3 regions of the Rouxiella sp. WC2420 genome follow, and region 1 is predicted to be linked to each of the others. Evidence: predicted binding sites of a transcription regulator. Region 1 holds the regulator's gene; each other region holds the start of a gene.
What was found. Region 1 encodes LexA, which represses DNA repair genes until DNA is damaged. Its sites were predicted from a motif close to TNCTGTATGTACATACAGNA; they were not measured.
Positions count from the first base shown of each region.

Region 2: the regulator LexA is predicted to act here: its motif matches at 2,489-2,508, upstream of dinB (DNA polymerase IV).
Region 3: the regulator LexA is predicted to act here: its motif matches at 2,475-2,494, upstream of umuD (translesion error-prone DNA polymerase V autoproteolytic subunit).

Region 1 is NZ_CP165628.1:4,896,966-4,901,532, reverse strand. It holds gene plsB (glycerol-3-phosphate 1-O-acyltransferase PlsB) at 1-1,559, opposite strand, end outside; gene AB3G37_RS22585 (diacylglycerol kinase) at 1,688-2,056, shown strand; gene lexA (transcriptional repressor LexA) at 2,160-2,768, shown strand; gene AB3G37_RS22575 (hypothetical protein) at 3,236-3,964, shown strand; gene AB3G37_RS22570 (CsbD family protein) at 4,198-4,407, shown strand.
Region 2 is NZ_CP165628.1:1,089,761-1,094,327, forward strand. It holds gene lpcA (D-sedoheptulose 7-phosphate isomerase) at 144-725, shown strand; gene AB3G37_RS05160 (class II glutamine amidotransferase) at 768-1,535, shown strand; gene dpaA (peptidoglycan meso-diaminopimelic acid protein amidase) at 1,506-2,231, opposite strand; gene dinB (DNA polymerase IV) at 2,529-3,587, shown strand; gene AB3G37_RS05175 (hypothetical protein) at 3,841-4,011, opposite strand; gene pepD (beta-Ala-His dipeptidase) at 4,338-4,567, opposite strand, start outside.
Region 3 is NZ_CP165628.1:1,953,732-1,958,298, reverse strand. It holds gene AB3G37_RS09085 (LysR family transcriptional regulator) at 86-985, shown strand; gene AB3G37_RS09080 (helix-turn-helix domain-containing protein) at 1,068-1,925, shown strand; gene AB3G37_RS09075 (hypothetical protein) at 2,014-2,232, shown strand; gene umuD (translesion error-prone DNA polymerase V autoproteolytic subunit) at 2,513-2,935, shown strand; gene umuC (translesion error-prone DNA polymerase V subunit UmuC) at 2,935-4,203, shown strand; gene AB3G37_RS09060 (helix-turn-helix domain-containing protein) at 4,214-4,567, opposite strand, start outside.

The DNA of each region.
Region 1 (4,567 bases):
GCCGCAGCATTGTTGATGCGTACCATGATTTTGTCGGCGATGTCTTGCACGGTTGGCGTTAGCCAGCTTGGACGGTGTGCCTCGATAGGGTCAATCGAGTCGCGCCACTGAGGGACCTTTTTATTCAAATAAGGCGTCAGGTGCAGCGGCTCGCCAAAGTTTACGTAGCCTTGACCCAGGTTGCGAAGTTTGCGCAAACCATTGATCATCTGCAGGAAGCTTTCTTTCTCTTTCGTTGCCCCGCGCAGCTCTTTGGCATAGGTGCCTACCTCCATCACGTGTTCGTAACCGATATAAATCGGTACCAGAGTGATAGGGCGTGAACCGCCGCGCAGCATGGCCTGAATAGTCATGGCGAGAGTGCCGGTTTTTGGTTCCAGCAACCGGCCAGTACGCGAACGCCCGCCTTCGACAAAGTATTCTACCGAGTAACCGCGACTGAACAGTTCACCGAGATATTCGCGAAATACCGTGGAGTAAAGTTTATTGCCTTTAAAGGTGCGGCGAATAAAGAACGCCCCAAGACGGCGAAAGATAGGACCGGCTGGCCAGAAGTTCAGGTTGATACCCGCAGCAATATGTGGAGGAACCAGCCCTTGATGGTAAAGCACGTAAGACAGCAGCAGGTAGTCCATATGGCTACGGTGGCAGGGCACATAAACGATTTCCTGACCATCTTGAGCCAACTGACGCACGCGCTCGGCATTGTGTACATTAATGCCTTTATACAGGCGGTTCCAGGTCCAGCCCAGAACGCGATCGGACAGGCGAACGGCTTCATATTTGAAGTCGGCGGCAATCTCTTCCATCAAGTCGATGGCATTCTGTTGTGCCTTGTCATGAGAGATTTTCTTGCTGCGCGCTTCGTCTTCCACCGCTTTTTCGATGGCTTTCGAGGCCAGCAACTTGTTAAACAAGTCTTGTCGAGCGGGCAGGCGTGGACCTACTGCAGCCAGTCGCTGACGGGAAAAATGCATGCGCGCGACGCGAGCCAATTTGTGGGCTATCGTCTTGTCTGTGCCATGCTGGATGGACATATCACGCAGAGAAACGGTATTGGAAAAGCGCACAAAGCTGTCACGCCCCAGCCACCACACCGCGAAGAATTTCTGCACGCCGTTCAACACGCGCAAATGTGGCGTTTCCTGACCTTCACGACCCGGAGCGCGACCAAACATGACCGAAACTGGCAGCATCTGAATATCCAGATTTGGATTATTACGATGCAGATCCAGGTAATCGTGGAACAGTTTTACTGATTCCTGTTTCGGATGATAATAGGAAAATACGCGAGGACCTTCGCTGACGAAAACGTGGCTTGGCAGATGCACGCCATCGATTTCAAGGGGAATTAGCGGGTCGGGAAGATTCTGCGCCAGGCACTGGGTTCGCAGAGTGAGAAGATCGGCCTTAGAGTTGTAAGGCAAAACGTACAGAATTGGACGAGTTGGATCTAAACGCAACTCCGTCACCGGATCTGTAGGAACGACCTTGCTTCTTACCAGCAAAGAAAGCGGTAAATTCAGCAAGGTATAATAAAGTCTACGCCATCCTGACATAAAAAAACGTAAAGCCTCTTGTTAGCAAGTCGCCGCAAGGATACCAGAAAGCTGGTATGAGATCTGTGGTGATAGAACAACGAAATCAGGCTAAAATGCCTATAAACAAACTTAAGACGTAAAATATAATGCCAAATCAGGTCACTGGATTCACCCGTATATATAAGGCAGCGGGCTATTCTTTAAAAGGATTAAAAGCGGCATGGAAGAATGAAGCCGCTTTTCGAGAGGAAGCTCTCGTTGTGGTCCCTGCTATCTTACTGTCATTTTACCTTGATGTGAGTAGCGTCGAGCGTATTTTAATGGTCGGAACGCTGGTTCTGGTGATTCTTGTCGAATTATTGAACAGCGCCGTTGAAGCTGCCATCGATCGCATCGGTCCAGACATCCATGAGCTTTCCGGTCGCGCCAAAGATATGGGTTCTGCAGCGGTGTTTATCGCCATCGGTTTTGCAATCTTTACCTGGGCGGTAATCCTGCTGCCGCGATGGTTATAATTTATAAGTATTTCAATGTCGCTTTTTGTTCACTCTTTGGTTTTCATTCCACCATTACCTGTATATACTCACAGCTAGACTGTATAAACAACCAGGGGGCGGAATGAAAGCACTAACGGCCAGACAACAAGAGGTCTATGACCTTATTCGCGATCATATCTCCACCACCGGTATGCCGCCAACCCGTGCAGAGATTGCCACTCGTCTGGGGTTCCGCTCACCTAACGCAGCAGAAGAGCATTTGAAAGCTCTGGCGCGTAAAGGGGTGATTGAGATAGTTTCAGGTGCTTCTCGCGGCATTCGCTTGCTGATGGAAGAAGAGGAAGGTCTGCCGCTAGTTGGCCGCGTTGCCGCCGGTGAACCTCTGTTGGCAACCCAGCATATCGAAGCCCATTACCAGGTTGATCCGTCAATGTTCAAACCTAACGCCGATTTCCTGCTGCGCGTCAGCGGTATGTCGATGCGTGATATTGGCATTCTTGATGGCGATCTTCTGGCGGTTCATAAAACGCAGGAAGCTCGCAACGGTCAGGTTGTTGTCGCGCGCATTGACGATGAAGTTACCGTTAAACGTCTCAAAAGGCAGGGTAACACGGTGCAGCTTCTGCCAGAAAATAGCGATTTCGAACCAATTATTGTCGATTTGCGCCAACAAAATTTCAGCATTGAGGGTCTAGCCGTCGGCGTCATCCGCAACGGCGACTGGTCTTAACAATTCCGGTCTCAGGCTGTCCGCCATTAGCATGACGATACTCTTAGTATCGTCATGCTCAAGTGATCCTGTAATCTCTGTATCTCTGTATCTCTGTATCTCTGTATCTCTGTATCTCTGTATCTCTGTATCTCTATATCTCTCTCACGCACGCACGCTACTCCCTATTTCTCCTGCGTTTTACGCTTTATTCCTCTCATAGCTTACTTGGTAGGCAAGATTTTCTCTCAGCCGCCGTCGTGAATGTTAGCTTAAATGACTTTTAAGTATCTTCGACAAAGCGCTATGGGTGCTGGTATTACCAATTGAATTCTCCAAATTATCGTCACGCTTTGAGTGGGAGAAGCTATTCCCGTAACGTGGTCTTTTACAGCTTTGTTTAACATATTCAGGTTAGGCTTCCACCTATTCAGAAATAGTATTGAGTTCTAAACTAAACGGATAGAAAATTTCACGGAGAAGATTGTATGCCTTTTCAATCATTATTTAAAAAATCCAAAAATCCAGCTTTTTCTAAGCAAGCTATTAAAAAAAATAACATTAATACTATGGTAAATAGCCTTGTCGATATTGTTATTGCAGGGCAAGGGGGGAGTAAGACTCTGAATGATAAAAGACTTGCTGATACGTCCGTAAAATTACAAGAATTTTACGGACTGCTGGTAGAGGATGGAAATCTTACAGAGAAAGGGCAAATTTCAAATAATTCTAAAGGTTTCAAAACTCCTCCTGAAAACCTTGTCAATCAAGGTGGCTTGAAAAGTAATTTTTACATTTTTTTAACAGCTTACATGAAGGGGTGTGAGGACGGTCAAATTTATTGCGGGCAGAATCTAAATTCAGATATATATGAGTGGACGAAACAAGTTATCAATAAACAACACAAACATTTTACTCCGACAGCCGCAAAAAGCTTAATAGATAAGATGAGTAAGGCAGCAGATCTTCGGATTAGCGAAGCGGAATTTAAGAAAAATCCTGGTGCCCGGAATGCGGAGACTCTGGATGAGGCCATAGATTTTGTCTATTTCATGGCTGGCAGGTGTGATAATGAAACCGCGTGGAAGGATTTTGGGGTTGAATTATATAATGATAAATGGCCAGATTTAAATAAAATAACTTATACAAAAGCTCAACAGGTCTATAAAAAAAGGAATGATGCTGGTGATTACCGGCTTGTTCCAGAAGACAATTGATACTCATCGATTTAACCAACTCTTTAACTAACTCTTAGTGCATCTCGATTCGGCGTTGAAGCTAGTGGCCCCTTTAGAAGCACGATAGCTGGTTTTAAATGCTTTAGATTAATCCTAGTTATGGCTTTATCCCCTAAAATATCCTGCATGGTCGAAACCATCGACTACAATTAGTTATGTTGATAAGCATTTATCTAATGCAGTAAAACCTAAGCTTAACAGGAGAGTTTATTATGAATAAGGACCAAGCAGACGGTAACTGGAAGCAGTTCAAAGGTAAAATCAAAGAGAAATGGGGTAAGTTGACCGACGATGACCTGACCGTGGTCGAAGGTAAACGCGATCAGCTTGTAGGGAAGATTCAGGAAAGATACGGATATCAGAAAGATCAGGCTGAAAAGGAACTTAAGTCCTGGGAATCAGATAACAAATACCACTGGTAAGTGCTGATATCTCTGAATCTGCATCCTGAGAATTAAAGCTGCTCCTACCCAAGGCGCTTTTCAGGATGCAGGGTACAAGGATGTACCCAATTAATTCATTTATATCTAAACATTTCGCAAACCTTCATCGAATTACCTTCATTCCTTTGTAAATCGACTC
Region 2 (4,567 bases), 1.5 Mb from region 1:
ACAACTTACGTCACAAAGTCACAGCACGAAGAGTGAAAAGCGTAAAGTATCGTAGGTAAGACGGCTGGAAGACTTCTAGCCTTTTGCCCTTTCGGCTACACTGCACCGCAGAATATTTGCCTAAGAAACTCTACGAGGTTGCCATGTACCTGGATATTATCCGTACAGAATTGAACGAAGCTGCTGAAGTACTTAATAAATTCATCAGCGATGAGAACAATATTGCGTCTATTCAACGTGCTGCAAAACTGATTGCCGACTCTTTCAAAGCCGGTGGCAAAGTGTTGTCCTGCGGTAATGGCGGCTCGCACTGTGACGCTATGCACTTTGCTGAAGAGCTCACGGGCCGTTACCGCGATAATCGTCCAGGGTATCCGGCCATTGCAATTTCTGACGTTAGCCACATTTCTTGCGTTAGCAACGATTTTGGTTATGAATATATTTTCTCACGCTATCTTGAGGCAGTGGGTCAGAAGGGCGACGTGCTATTGGGCATTTCTACCTCTGGCAATTCGGGCAACGTCATTAAAGCGTTGGAAACGGCTAAAGCCAAAGGCATGAAAGTGGTGACTCTGACGGGTAAAGACGGCGGAAAAATGGCCTCGTTGGGTGCCGACGTTGAAATTCGCGTTCCACATTTCGGCTATGCTGACCGCGTGCAAGAAATTCACATCAAAATCATCCACATCCTGATATTATTAATTGAAAAAGAGATGGCAGAATAATAAATCCTGCCTGGGCAATTTTGTTTTATCAGGAGACTGGCGATGTGTGAACTGCTCGGAATGAGCGCAAATGTCCCTACCGATATTTGCTTCAGTTTTACCGGGTTGGTGCAACGTGGGGGGCTGACTGGCCCACATAAAGACGGTTGGGGTATTACTTTCTATGAAGGTAATGGCTGCCGGACGTTTAAAGACCCCCAGCCCAGCTTTAACTCGCCGATTGCCCGGCTGGTGCAGGAATATCCCATTAAGTCGCTGGCCGTGATCTCGCATATTCGTCAGGCGAACCGTGGAGAAGTGTCGCTGGAAAACACCCATCCGTTTACCCGCGAATTATGGGGCCGTAACTGGACCTATGCCCATAACGGCCAGCTGCGTGGTTATCGCCAGCTGGATACTGGCAAGCTTAGGCCAGTTGGGCAAACAGATAGCGAATATGCTTTTTGCTGGTTGCTGCACAAACTTTCAGAACGTTATCCGCGCACGCCTCGCAGTTGGCCGCCAGTGTTTCGCTATATTGCTTCGCTGGCCGATGAACTTCGCAAGAAAGGCGTCTTTAATATGCTGCTGTCGGATGGGCATTTTGTGATGGCGTATTGTTCAACCAATCTGCACTGGATCACCCGCCGCGCGCCGTTTGGCAAAGCCACGCTGCTGGATCAGGATGTTGAGATTGATTTTCAGCAGCAGACGACACCTAACGATGTCGTCACGGTCATTGCGACCCAGCCGCTTACCGGCAATGAAACCTGGAACAAGATTGCTCCAGGCGAATTCGCATTATTTCACTGTGGCGAACGCCAGCTGTGAAGGCTGTGGCGTAAGAGTCTGCGATTGATTAACAACATAATTGCCGTTAATGACTGAAACGCTTGGCGGCTGGTGGTATTTCTGGAAATAGGCATAACCAGGCTGCAGTTGACGCCAGAAATTAATGTAGTAAGAATTTCTATTTAATTGCATGTTGGCGTCAGTCATCCGGAAAGGATAGATACTGATTTCAACGTTGCGCTGCCCGTTATCGAACGCGGCCTGAACGTAATTAAAGATCACATTCATGTAGGCATCGGTCATGGCATAGCACCCAATAGACAAACAGTTACCGTGGATCATCAGATATTTACCTGAATAACCTTGAGCGCGATCGTAATCATTGGGGAAGCCGATATTAATAGCGCGATAAAATCTGCTGTCAGGCTTCAAATGGTGAATATCGATGTTATAAAAACCTTCAGGGCTTTTAAAATCACCTTCACGACGTTTGTTGCCTAAACCGCCCGAGAAATCGCAAATACGATAAGCACCGACCAGTTGGAATTTATCTTCGACTTTTGCATAGAGTTCGAGAGTGCGCTCTTGCTTAAATATCTGAATATAAACAGGGGAACCTAATAATTGCTGTTGAACACCGGCCTGTACCGGAGCCTGTTCGCTGGCGACAGCGCTGCTCATGGTAAAAACGGGTAAACTAAAAAGCATCGCAAGTAGCAGCGCGATTCTGACCATTCTTAATCCTGCTTTATTTACAACTCTATTATTTTTTATCCGCAGACATTTACGTCGCGGACTGCCACAAATATTCAATAGGTTTGAATGTAGCCATATTAATACTGATTAAATTTTTATCAATGGCCTTAAATGTAATTTATTTCTTTATTAGGCGAAAAAAAGCCTTTATTTGCAGCTTTTTACAAAACTCTCGGTAATTAAGCCTCCGCAAACAGATTAAATGTCTCATTTCGACACTTGAGATTAAGAAATCAAACTGTATACTTATACAGTTATCCATAGAGGGAAGGGGCTATGCGCAAGATCATTCACGTCGATATGGACTGCTTTTTCGCAGCCGTTGAAATGCGCGACGATCCCTCATTGCGCGATATCCCGCTGGCGATTGGTGGCAGTAAAGACCGCCGAGGCGTGATAAGCACCGCCAATTATCCGGCTCGCAAATATGGCGTTCATAGCGCAATGTCTACCGCGATGGCGCTCAAGCTATGCCCGCATCTTAAAGTGATACCTGGCCGTGGCGAGGCCTATAAAGAAGCTTCGTTGCGCATTCGGGAAATTTTCGCTCGTTACACGTCGCTGATTGAACCCCTATCGCTGGACGAAGCCTATCTTGATGTCACCGATAGCCCCTACTGCAACGGTTCGGCAACATTGATGGCCAGTGAAATCCGTCAGGCAATCTTCGACGAGCTTAATCTCACCGCCTCTGCGGGTATTGCACCGATCAAATTTTTAGCAAAAATCGCTTCAGACCTTAATAAACCCAATGGGCAGTTCGTGATCACACCTGACAAAGTTGCTGACTTTTTGCAGGATCTGCCGTTGGCAAAAATTCCCGGTGTTGGCAAAGTCACCGCCCGCAAGCTTGAAGAGCAGGGATTGATGACCTGTGGCGATGTGCAACGCTATGATTTAGCACTATTACTGAAAAGATTTGGCAAGTTTGGACGCGTATTGTGGGAGCGCTGTCAGGGCATTGATGAACGCGAGATTTCTTCCGAGCGCCTGCGCAAATCTGTGGGTGTTGAACGCACGCTGGCTGAGGACATCCACGACTGGGAAAGCTGCGTCGAGCTGATTGACCGGCTTTATCCGGAGTTGGAAACGCGCCTGACTCGTGTAAGCCCTAGTTTGCGTATTGCGCGGCAGGGCGTAAAGCTCAAGTTTCACGATTTTCAGCAGACGACTCAAGAGCATGTCTGGCCAGTGTTGAACAAGGCTGATTTACTTAACGTTGCACAAGAGGCGTGGGAGATGCGGCGCGGAGGGCGAGGGGTAAGGCTGGTGGGACTGCACGTCACGTTGCAGGATCCGCAGATAGAACGGCAGCTTTTATTACCCTGGGAGTAATATCCGCATCTTTCAAACGGCAGATGCGTTGGCTTCCTTCCATCACTCCAGTCACTTACTTGTGTAAGCTCCTGAAGATTCTTCCAGTTGCCGCCTTGCTGCCGTCTGAAATCTACAGGATATTGATTATCCGCATCTTTCAAACGACAGAGGCGTTGGCTTCCTTCCATCACTCCAGTCACTGACTTGTGTAAGCTCCTGAAGATTCTTCCAGTTGCCGCCTTGCTGCCGTCTGAAATCTACAGGATATTGATTATCCGCATCTTTCAAACGGCAGATGCGTTGGCTTCGTTCCATCATTCCAGTCACTTACTTGTGTAAGCTCCTGAAGATTCTTCCAGTTGCCGCCTTGCTGCCGTCTGAAATCTACAGGATATTGATTATCCGCATCTTTCAAACGGCAGATGCGTTGGCTGCCTTCCATCACTCCAGTCACTGACTTGTGTAAGCTCCTGAAGATTCTTCCAGTTGCCGCCTTGCTGCCGTCTGAAATCTACAGGATATTGATTATCCGCATCTTTCAAACGACAGAGGCGTTGGCTTCCTTCCATCACCCCAGTCACTGACTTGTGTAAGCTCCTGAAGATTCTTCCAGTTGTCGCCTTGCTGCCGTCTGAAATCTACAGGATATTGATTATCCGCATCTTTCAAACGGCAGATGTGTTGGCTTCCATCTGTCACTCCAGTCACTGACTTGTGTAAGCTCCTGAAGATTCTTTCAGTTGCCGCCTTGCTGCCGTTTGAAGGATTTTAGCCGCGCTCTGGAATCGCTTTCAGCAGTGCGGTCAGCAACTGCCAGTAAAGGTCAACGCTGCCGATGTGCACTTGCTCATCCGGTGAGTGAGGGCCGGTAATGGTTGGGCCGATAGAAACCATGTCCATCTCTGGGTAAGGCTTTTTGAACAGACCACATTCCAGACCCGCGTGGATCACCATGATGTTCGGGGTTTTATTAAACAGACCCTGATAAATTTCACGGA
Region 3 (4,567 bases), 2.3 Mb from region 1:
TATCATTGCGGCAGTTTAGTTTTGAAAATCAGCTTAATAACCAGATACTTCTGTCATCGTATCTTGAATGGGATATTTATTTATCATGAAAAAAATGGATCTTAATCTGCTGGTTGCACTGCATTTTTTAATTGAAGAATGCTCTGTTGCCGGTGCTGCTCATCGTATGAATATGAGTGCTCCAGCTATGAGTCGAACACTCGCGCGAATACGATTAGTGGTTGAAGATCCCATTTTGGTCCGTACGCAACATAGCATGATCCCAACTCCCAAGGCTTTGCAGATTCAGGAGCAAGTTAGAGGTATCGTCGAACTTAGCCAGGCTTTTTTCGCGCAAATTCGCGGCTTTGACCTGAGTGCGATGAGCAGGACTTTCAGCATCCGCGCCAATGACCTTTTTATCGGTGCCTATGGTGTGAAACTTGTCGAAATACTCAAGCAACACTCACCGAATTCCGTACTAAGATTTGTTCCAGAGAGTGATTTAGATCATGACCCTCTTAATGCGGGCAGTATCGATTTAGTGATCAGCTCTTCTCGAAAATTCGGTGCAGACATTAAAGTACAAAATCTGTTCAGCAGCTCTTTTGTAGGGATAGCCCGTGAAGATCATCCAATTTTTGATGCGGAAATTACCCCCGAACGTTTTGTTACTTATGACCACATCAGCGTTTCACGCCGCGGCCGCTCCGCAGGCCCCATTGATACTGCATTAGCAGAGTTGTCAATCAAGCGACGTGTCACCTATATAACCCCAACGTTTCATACTGCATTGTTTGCTTTGGGAAAATCAGATCTAATCCTTCCTGTTATGCCGACGGCCATGCTGGAAAACATTGAGCAACTCGGCCTAAAACTTAGGCCCTTTACTCTCCCAATTCCGATATCAAACGTGATGATAGTCCAGGCCTGGCACCCGAGACTTGAATATGATGAAGCACATCGCTGGTTACGTCGGATACTAAAAGAACTCACTGCTGACTGAATTCAGGGATCGCTTACAAGCAAACTTGCATTTCTATTCAATTTTTAATACAGCTGATAAAGCGTAGATTGGTTAAAACTATATGCGTCACGATGACTTTTACTACGACTTGTGTTCATGGATTGAAAACAAGCTGGAAGCACCACTGAGTTTACATGAAATAGCCAAGAAAGCGGGCTACAGCAAATGGTATTTACAGCGACAATTTAAATCAAAAATGGGCGTCACTTTAGGTAAATACATTCACAATAGGCGTATTACCCGTGCAGCGCTTGCATTGCGATACAGTAGTTTAAAAATTTCGGAAATTTTCACACTTTCAGGTTTTGATTCTCAACAATCTTTCACTCGTGCTTTTAAAAGACACTTTGGCATTACTCCTGCTGTTTATAGCCATCACGAGTACACTCAATTTAAAGGTTTCCAAAAGTTAATTGTTCATCCCTTTACTTGTAGTCATAATCATTTTTTAACTAAAAGAAAAAGCCCTTTAATCAATGCTACGTTGGCTGTTAGAACAAATATCGAAACGTTGATAAATATTAACCAATCTCTGGAGAATGGTCGCGCCCTGATAACAGAATTCCTCATTAACACTAGCGAACGAAAAAAATTCACCATGATTGCGAATATTGCCCGTGAAGACGTTCGCAGCCACTCAATTTTACAAGAGTTGAGTTTATCGGCATATGACGATCCCAGACTGTTGGAAACCGATGACACAGTAGAATGTTTAACATTCCCTTTCAGTGGCAGTGCTGGTGAATTTTTATTTTTCAGGAGCTATGTTTATTATAATTTGGTGCCTGAGATTGATATATCCATAAAAGGAACTACCGATTTTTTTGAAGGTGAAATATGCAACAGTGGCAATGAAACTTTGATTCAAGGTTGTCTTTATATACCTGTTGGCACATCAGAAAATAGCCTTAATAACTAAAAAAGCCTATCAACAATAGCTTTTATTGACTCTATAAAATATCCCCACACCCAAATAACAGGTTTATGGGCGATCTACTGAGGTATCTATGGTTTTATCTCCATTACAAAAATCTATTATCGATTTTTGCTGCGAAAAATTTAAAAATCGCCATGGCCGAATTTGCTTTATTGATTGGTTTCCAGCCGAGTGGTCTAAAGTTGAAATTAATATCGCCTTAGAGGACATGCGGCATCAGGGTATTATTTACTCAACATCGTATGAAGAGAGCGGATTTGAAGACGGCTTTGTGCTGAATATGCCTTAAATACACATCAAAATTAACCTAAAACTTACAATATCGAACAAACATGGTGCGCTGAAATTCGGCGGCTGAACACATGCATCAGCTCCGGCACAGTCATTTACAACGGTAAAGCGCAGGGATCGACTTTCTAAGCACGGATTTTACTTTCTAAAAAATAAACTCTGTTATTTTAACGGCACTTAACCAGCTTTACCGTTTTGACGCTGTTCGTCCTGCTTCCCAAAGCTCCTAAAGCATGATTATACTGTATGCATAAACAGTATAGCTATGGAGCGCCATTATGAATTTTTCGCGAGCGGCAATTTCACCAGAAGAGCTTAATCTGCCCCTTTATCAAGAGCTGGTGCAGGCCGGTTTTCCCAGCCCGGCGCAGGACTATATCGAGAAGGGTATCGATCTCAATAAGTTATGCGTTAGTCATCCGGCGGCAACCTACTTTGTAACCGCAACAGGCTTGTCGATGGTTGATGCCGGGATCTACGAAGGATCAATGCTGGTGGTAGACAGAAGCCTGACGGCTAAACACGGCGATATTGTCATCGCCTGCGTGGCGGGGGAATATACAGTGAAACGCTTTTGTACCCACCCTTTCATAAAACTCGAACCGATGAATCCCAATTTTCCGACAATTATTCCCCGCGACGGCGGCGATGAACTGGAAATCTTTGGTGTTGTGACCTTTAGCATTAACGGTTTTCAATAATGTTTGCCCTTGCCGACGTTAACTCCTTTTATGCCAGCTGCGAGGCGGCATTTCGCCCTGATCTAAAGGGTCGCCCAATCGTGGTGTTATCCAATAATGATGGCTGTGTGATCGCCAGAAATAAGGAGGCAAAAGTGGCGGGGATAAAAATGGGTGCGCCGTATTTTAAAGTTCGCCGCGAATGCGAACAGCATAACGCCGTGATTTTCAGCAGCAATTACGCGCTATACGCCGATATGTCCTATCGCGTTATGACAGTTCTTGAAGAGATGGCACCCGCCTTTGAGATTTACTCGATCGACGAAGCATTTTTAGACCTCACAGGCGTCAGCCATTGCAAAAACCTTGAAGAATTTGGCAGAGAAATCAGGGAAAAAGTCTACAAATGGACAGGGCTAACCATCGGCGTCGGCATTGGCCCAACCAAGACGCTGGCCAAGCTTGCCAATCACGCGGCTAAAAAATGGACTCTCACGCAGGGCGTGGTCGATATTTCATTGCTGGCACGCCAGCGTAAACTCATGGCGCTGGTTGACGTAAGTGAGGTTTGGGGCGTTGGCCGAAGGATCTCGAAAAGGCTAAATGGAATGGGAATTGAGACCGCGCTGGATCTCGCCGATGCGCCGACCGGACTTATCCGTAAGCATTTTAGCGTAGTGCTGGAAAGAACGGTGCGCGAGCTGCGCGGTGAGCCGTGCCTGGCCATGGAGGAATTTATTCCCACCAAACAGCAAATCATTTGTTCGCGATCGTTTGGTGACCGCGTCTCACAGTATGAATTAATGCGCGAAGCTATTTGCAGTCATGCCAACCGCGCGGCAGAAAAACTCCGCAAGGAGCATCAGTACTGCCGCCATATATCCGCGTTTGTCAAAACCAGCCCCTTCACAGCGGGCGAAATTTACTATGGCAATATGGCTTCCACTCGCGTTGAAACCCCAACGCAAGATACGCGAGATATTATCGCCGCTGCCACAAAATGCCTGGATGCCATTTGGCAGGAAGGTCATCGCTTCCAAAAATGTGGCGTTATGCTGGGGGATTTTTACAGTCAGGGTATCTCCCAACCTGGCCTGTTTGATGAGCATCCACCGCGCGCAAAAAGCGAACAGTTGATGGCAGCATTGGATGATATCCATCACAGAGGCATAGGCCGAGTGTGGTTCGCCGGCCAAGGGATTGCCAAAAGCTGGGAGATGAAGCGGGAGATGCTCTCCCCCGCCTATACCACGCGATTTAGTGATTTGATGCAGGTAAAACTGAAATAAGGCCGTGCGGTCATATAATCGGGACATAGTATTGGCAGTTAATGCCGTGATTCTTGATGCTCGACATCATAGGAGTATAGATTTCGATATCTTCGCCTTTGCGACGAATCAGCTTATTTTTTGATAGATATACCGAGTAAATCTTGTAAAGAAAATCCTGCATTCCATCCATGGCACCATCATACTGAAATTTCACATATTTTCCTTTTTCAATGGTAATCAACTCTCCATTGTCAGCAGGCATATTTGCATCTGATGGAACCGTGGCCATCGTATACTGAAACGCATATTCCCGCTTTGAATTGCTTGCAGATATATAGTCAACCAGGCCGATAAGTGAGGCAGGTTTATCCACCAAATGGGG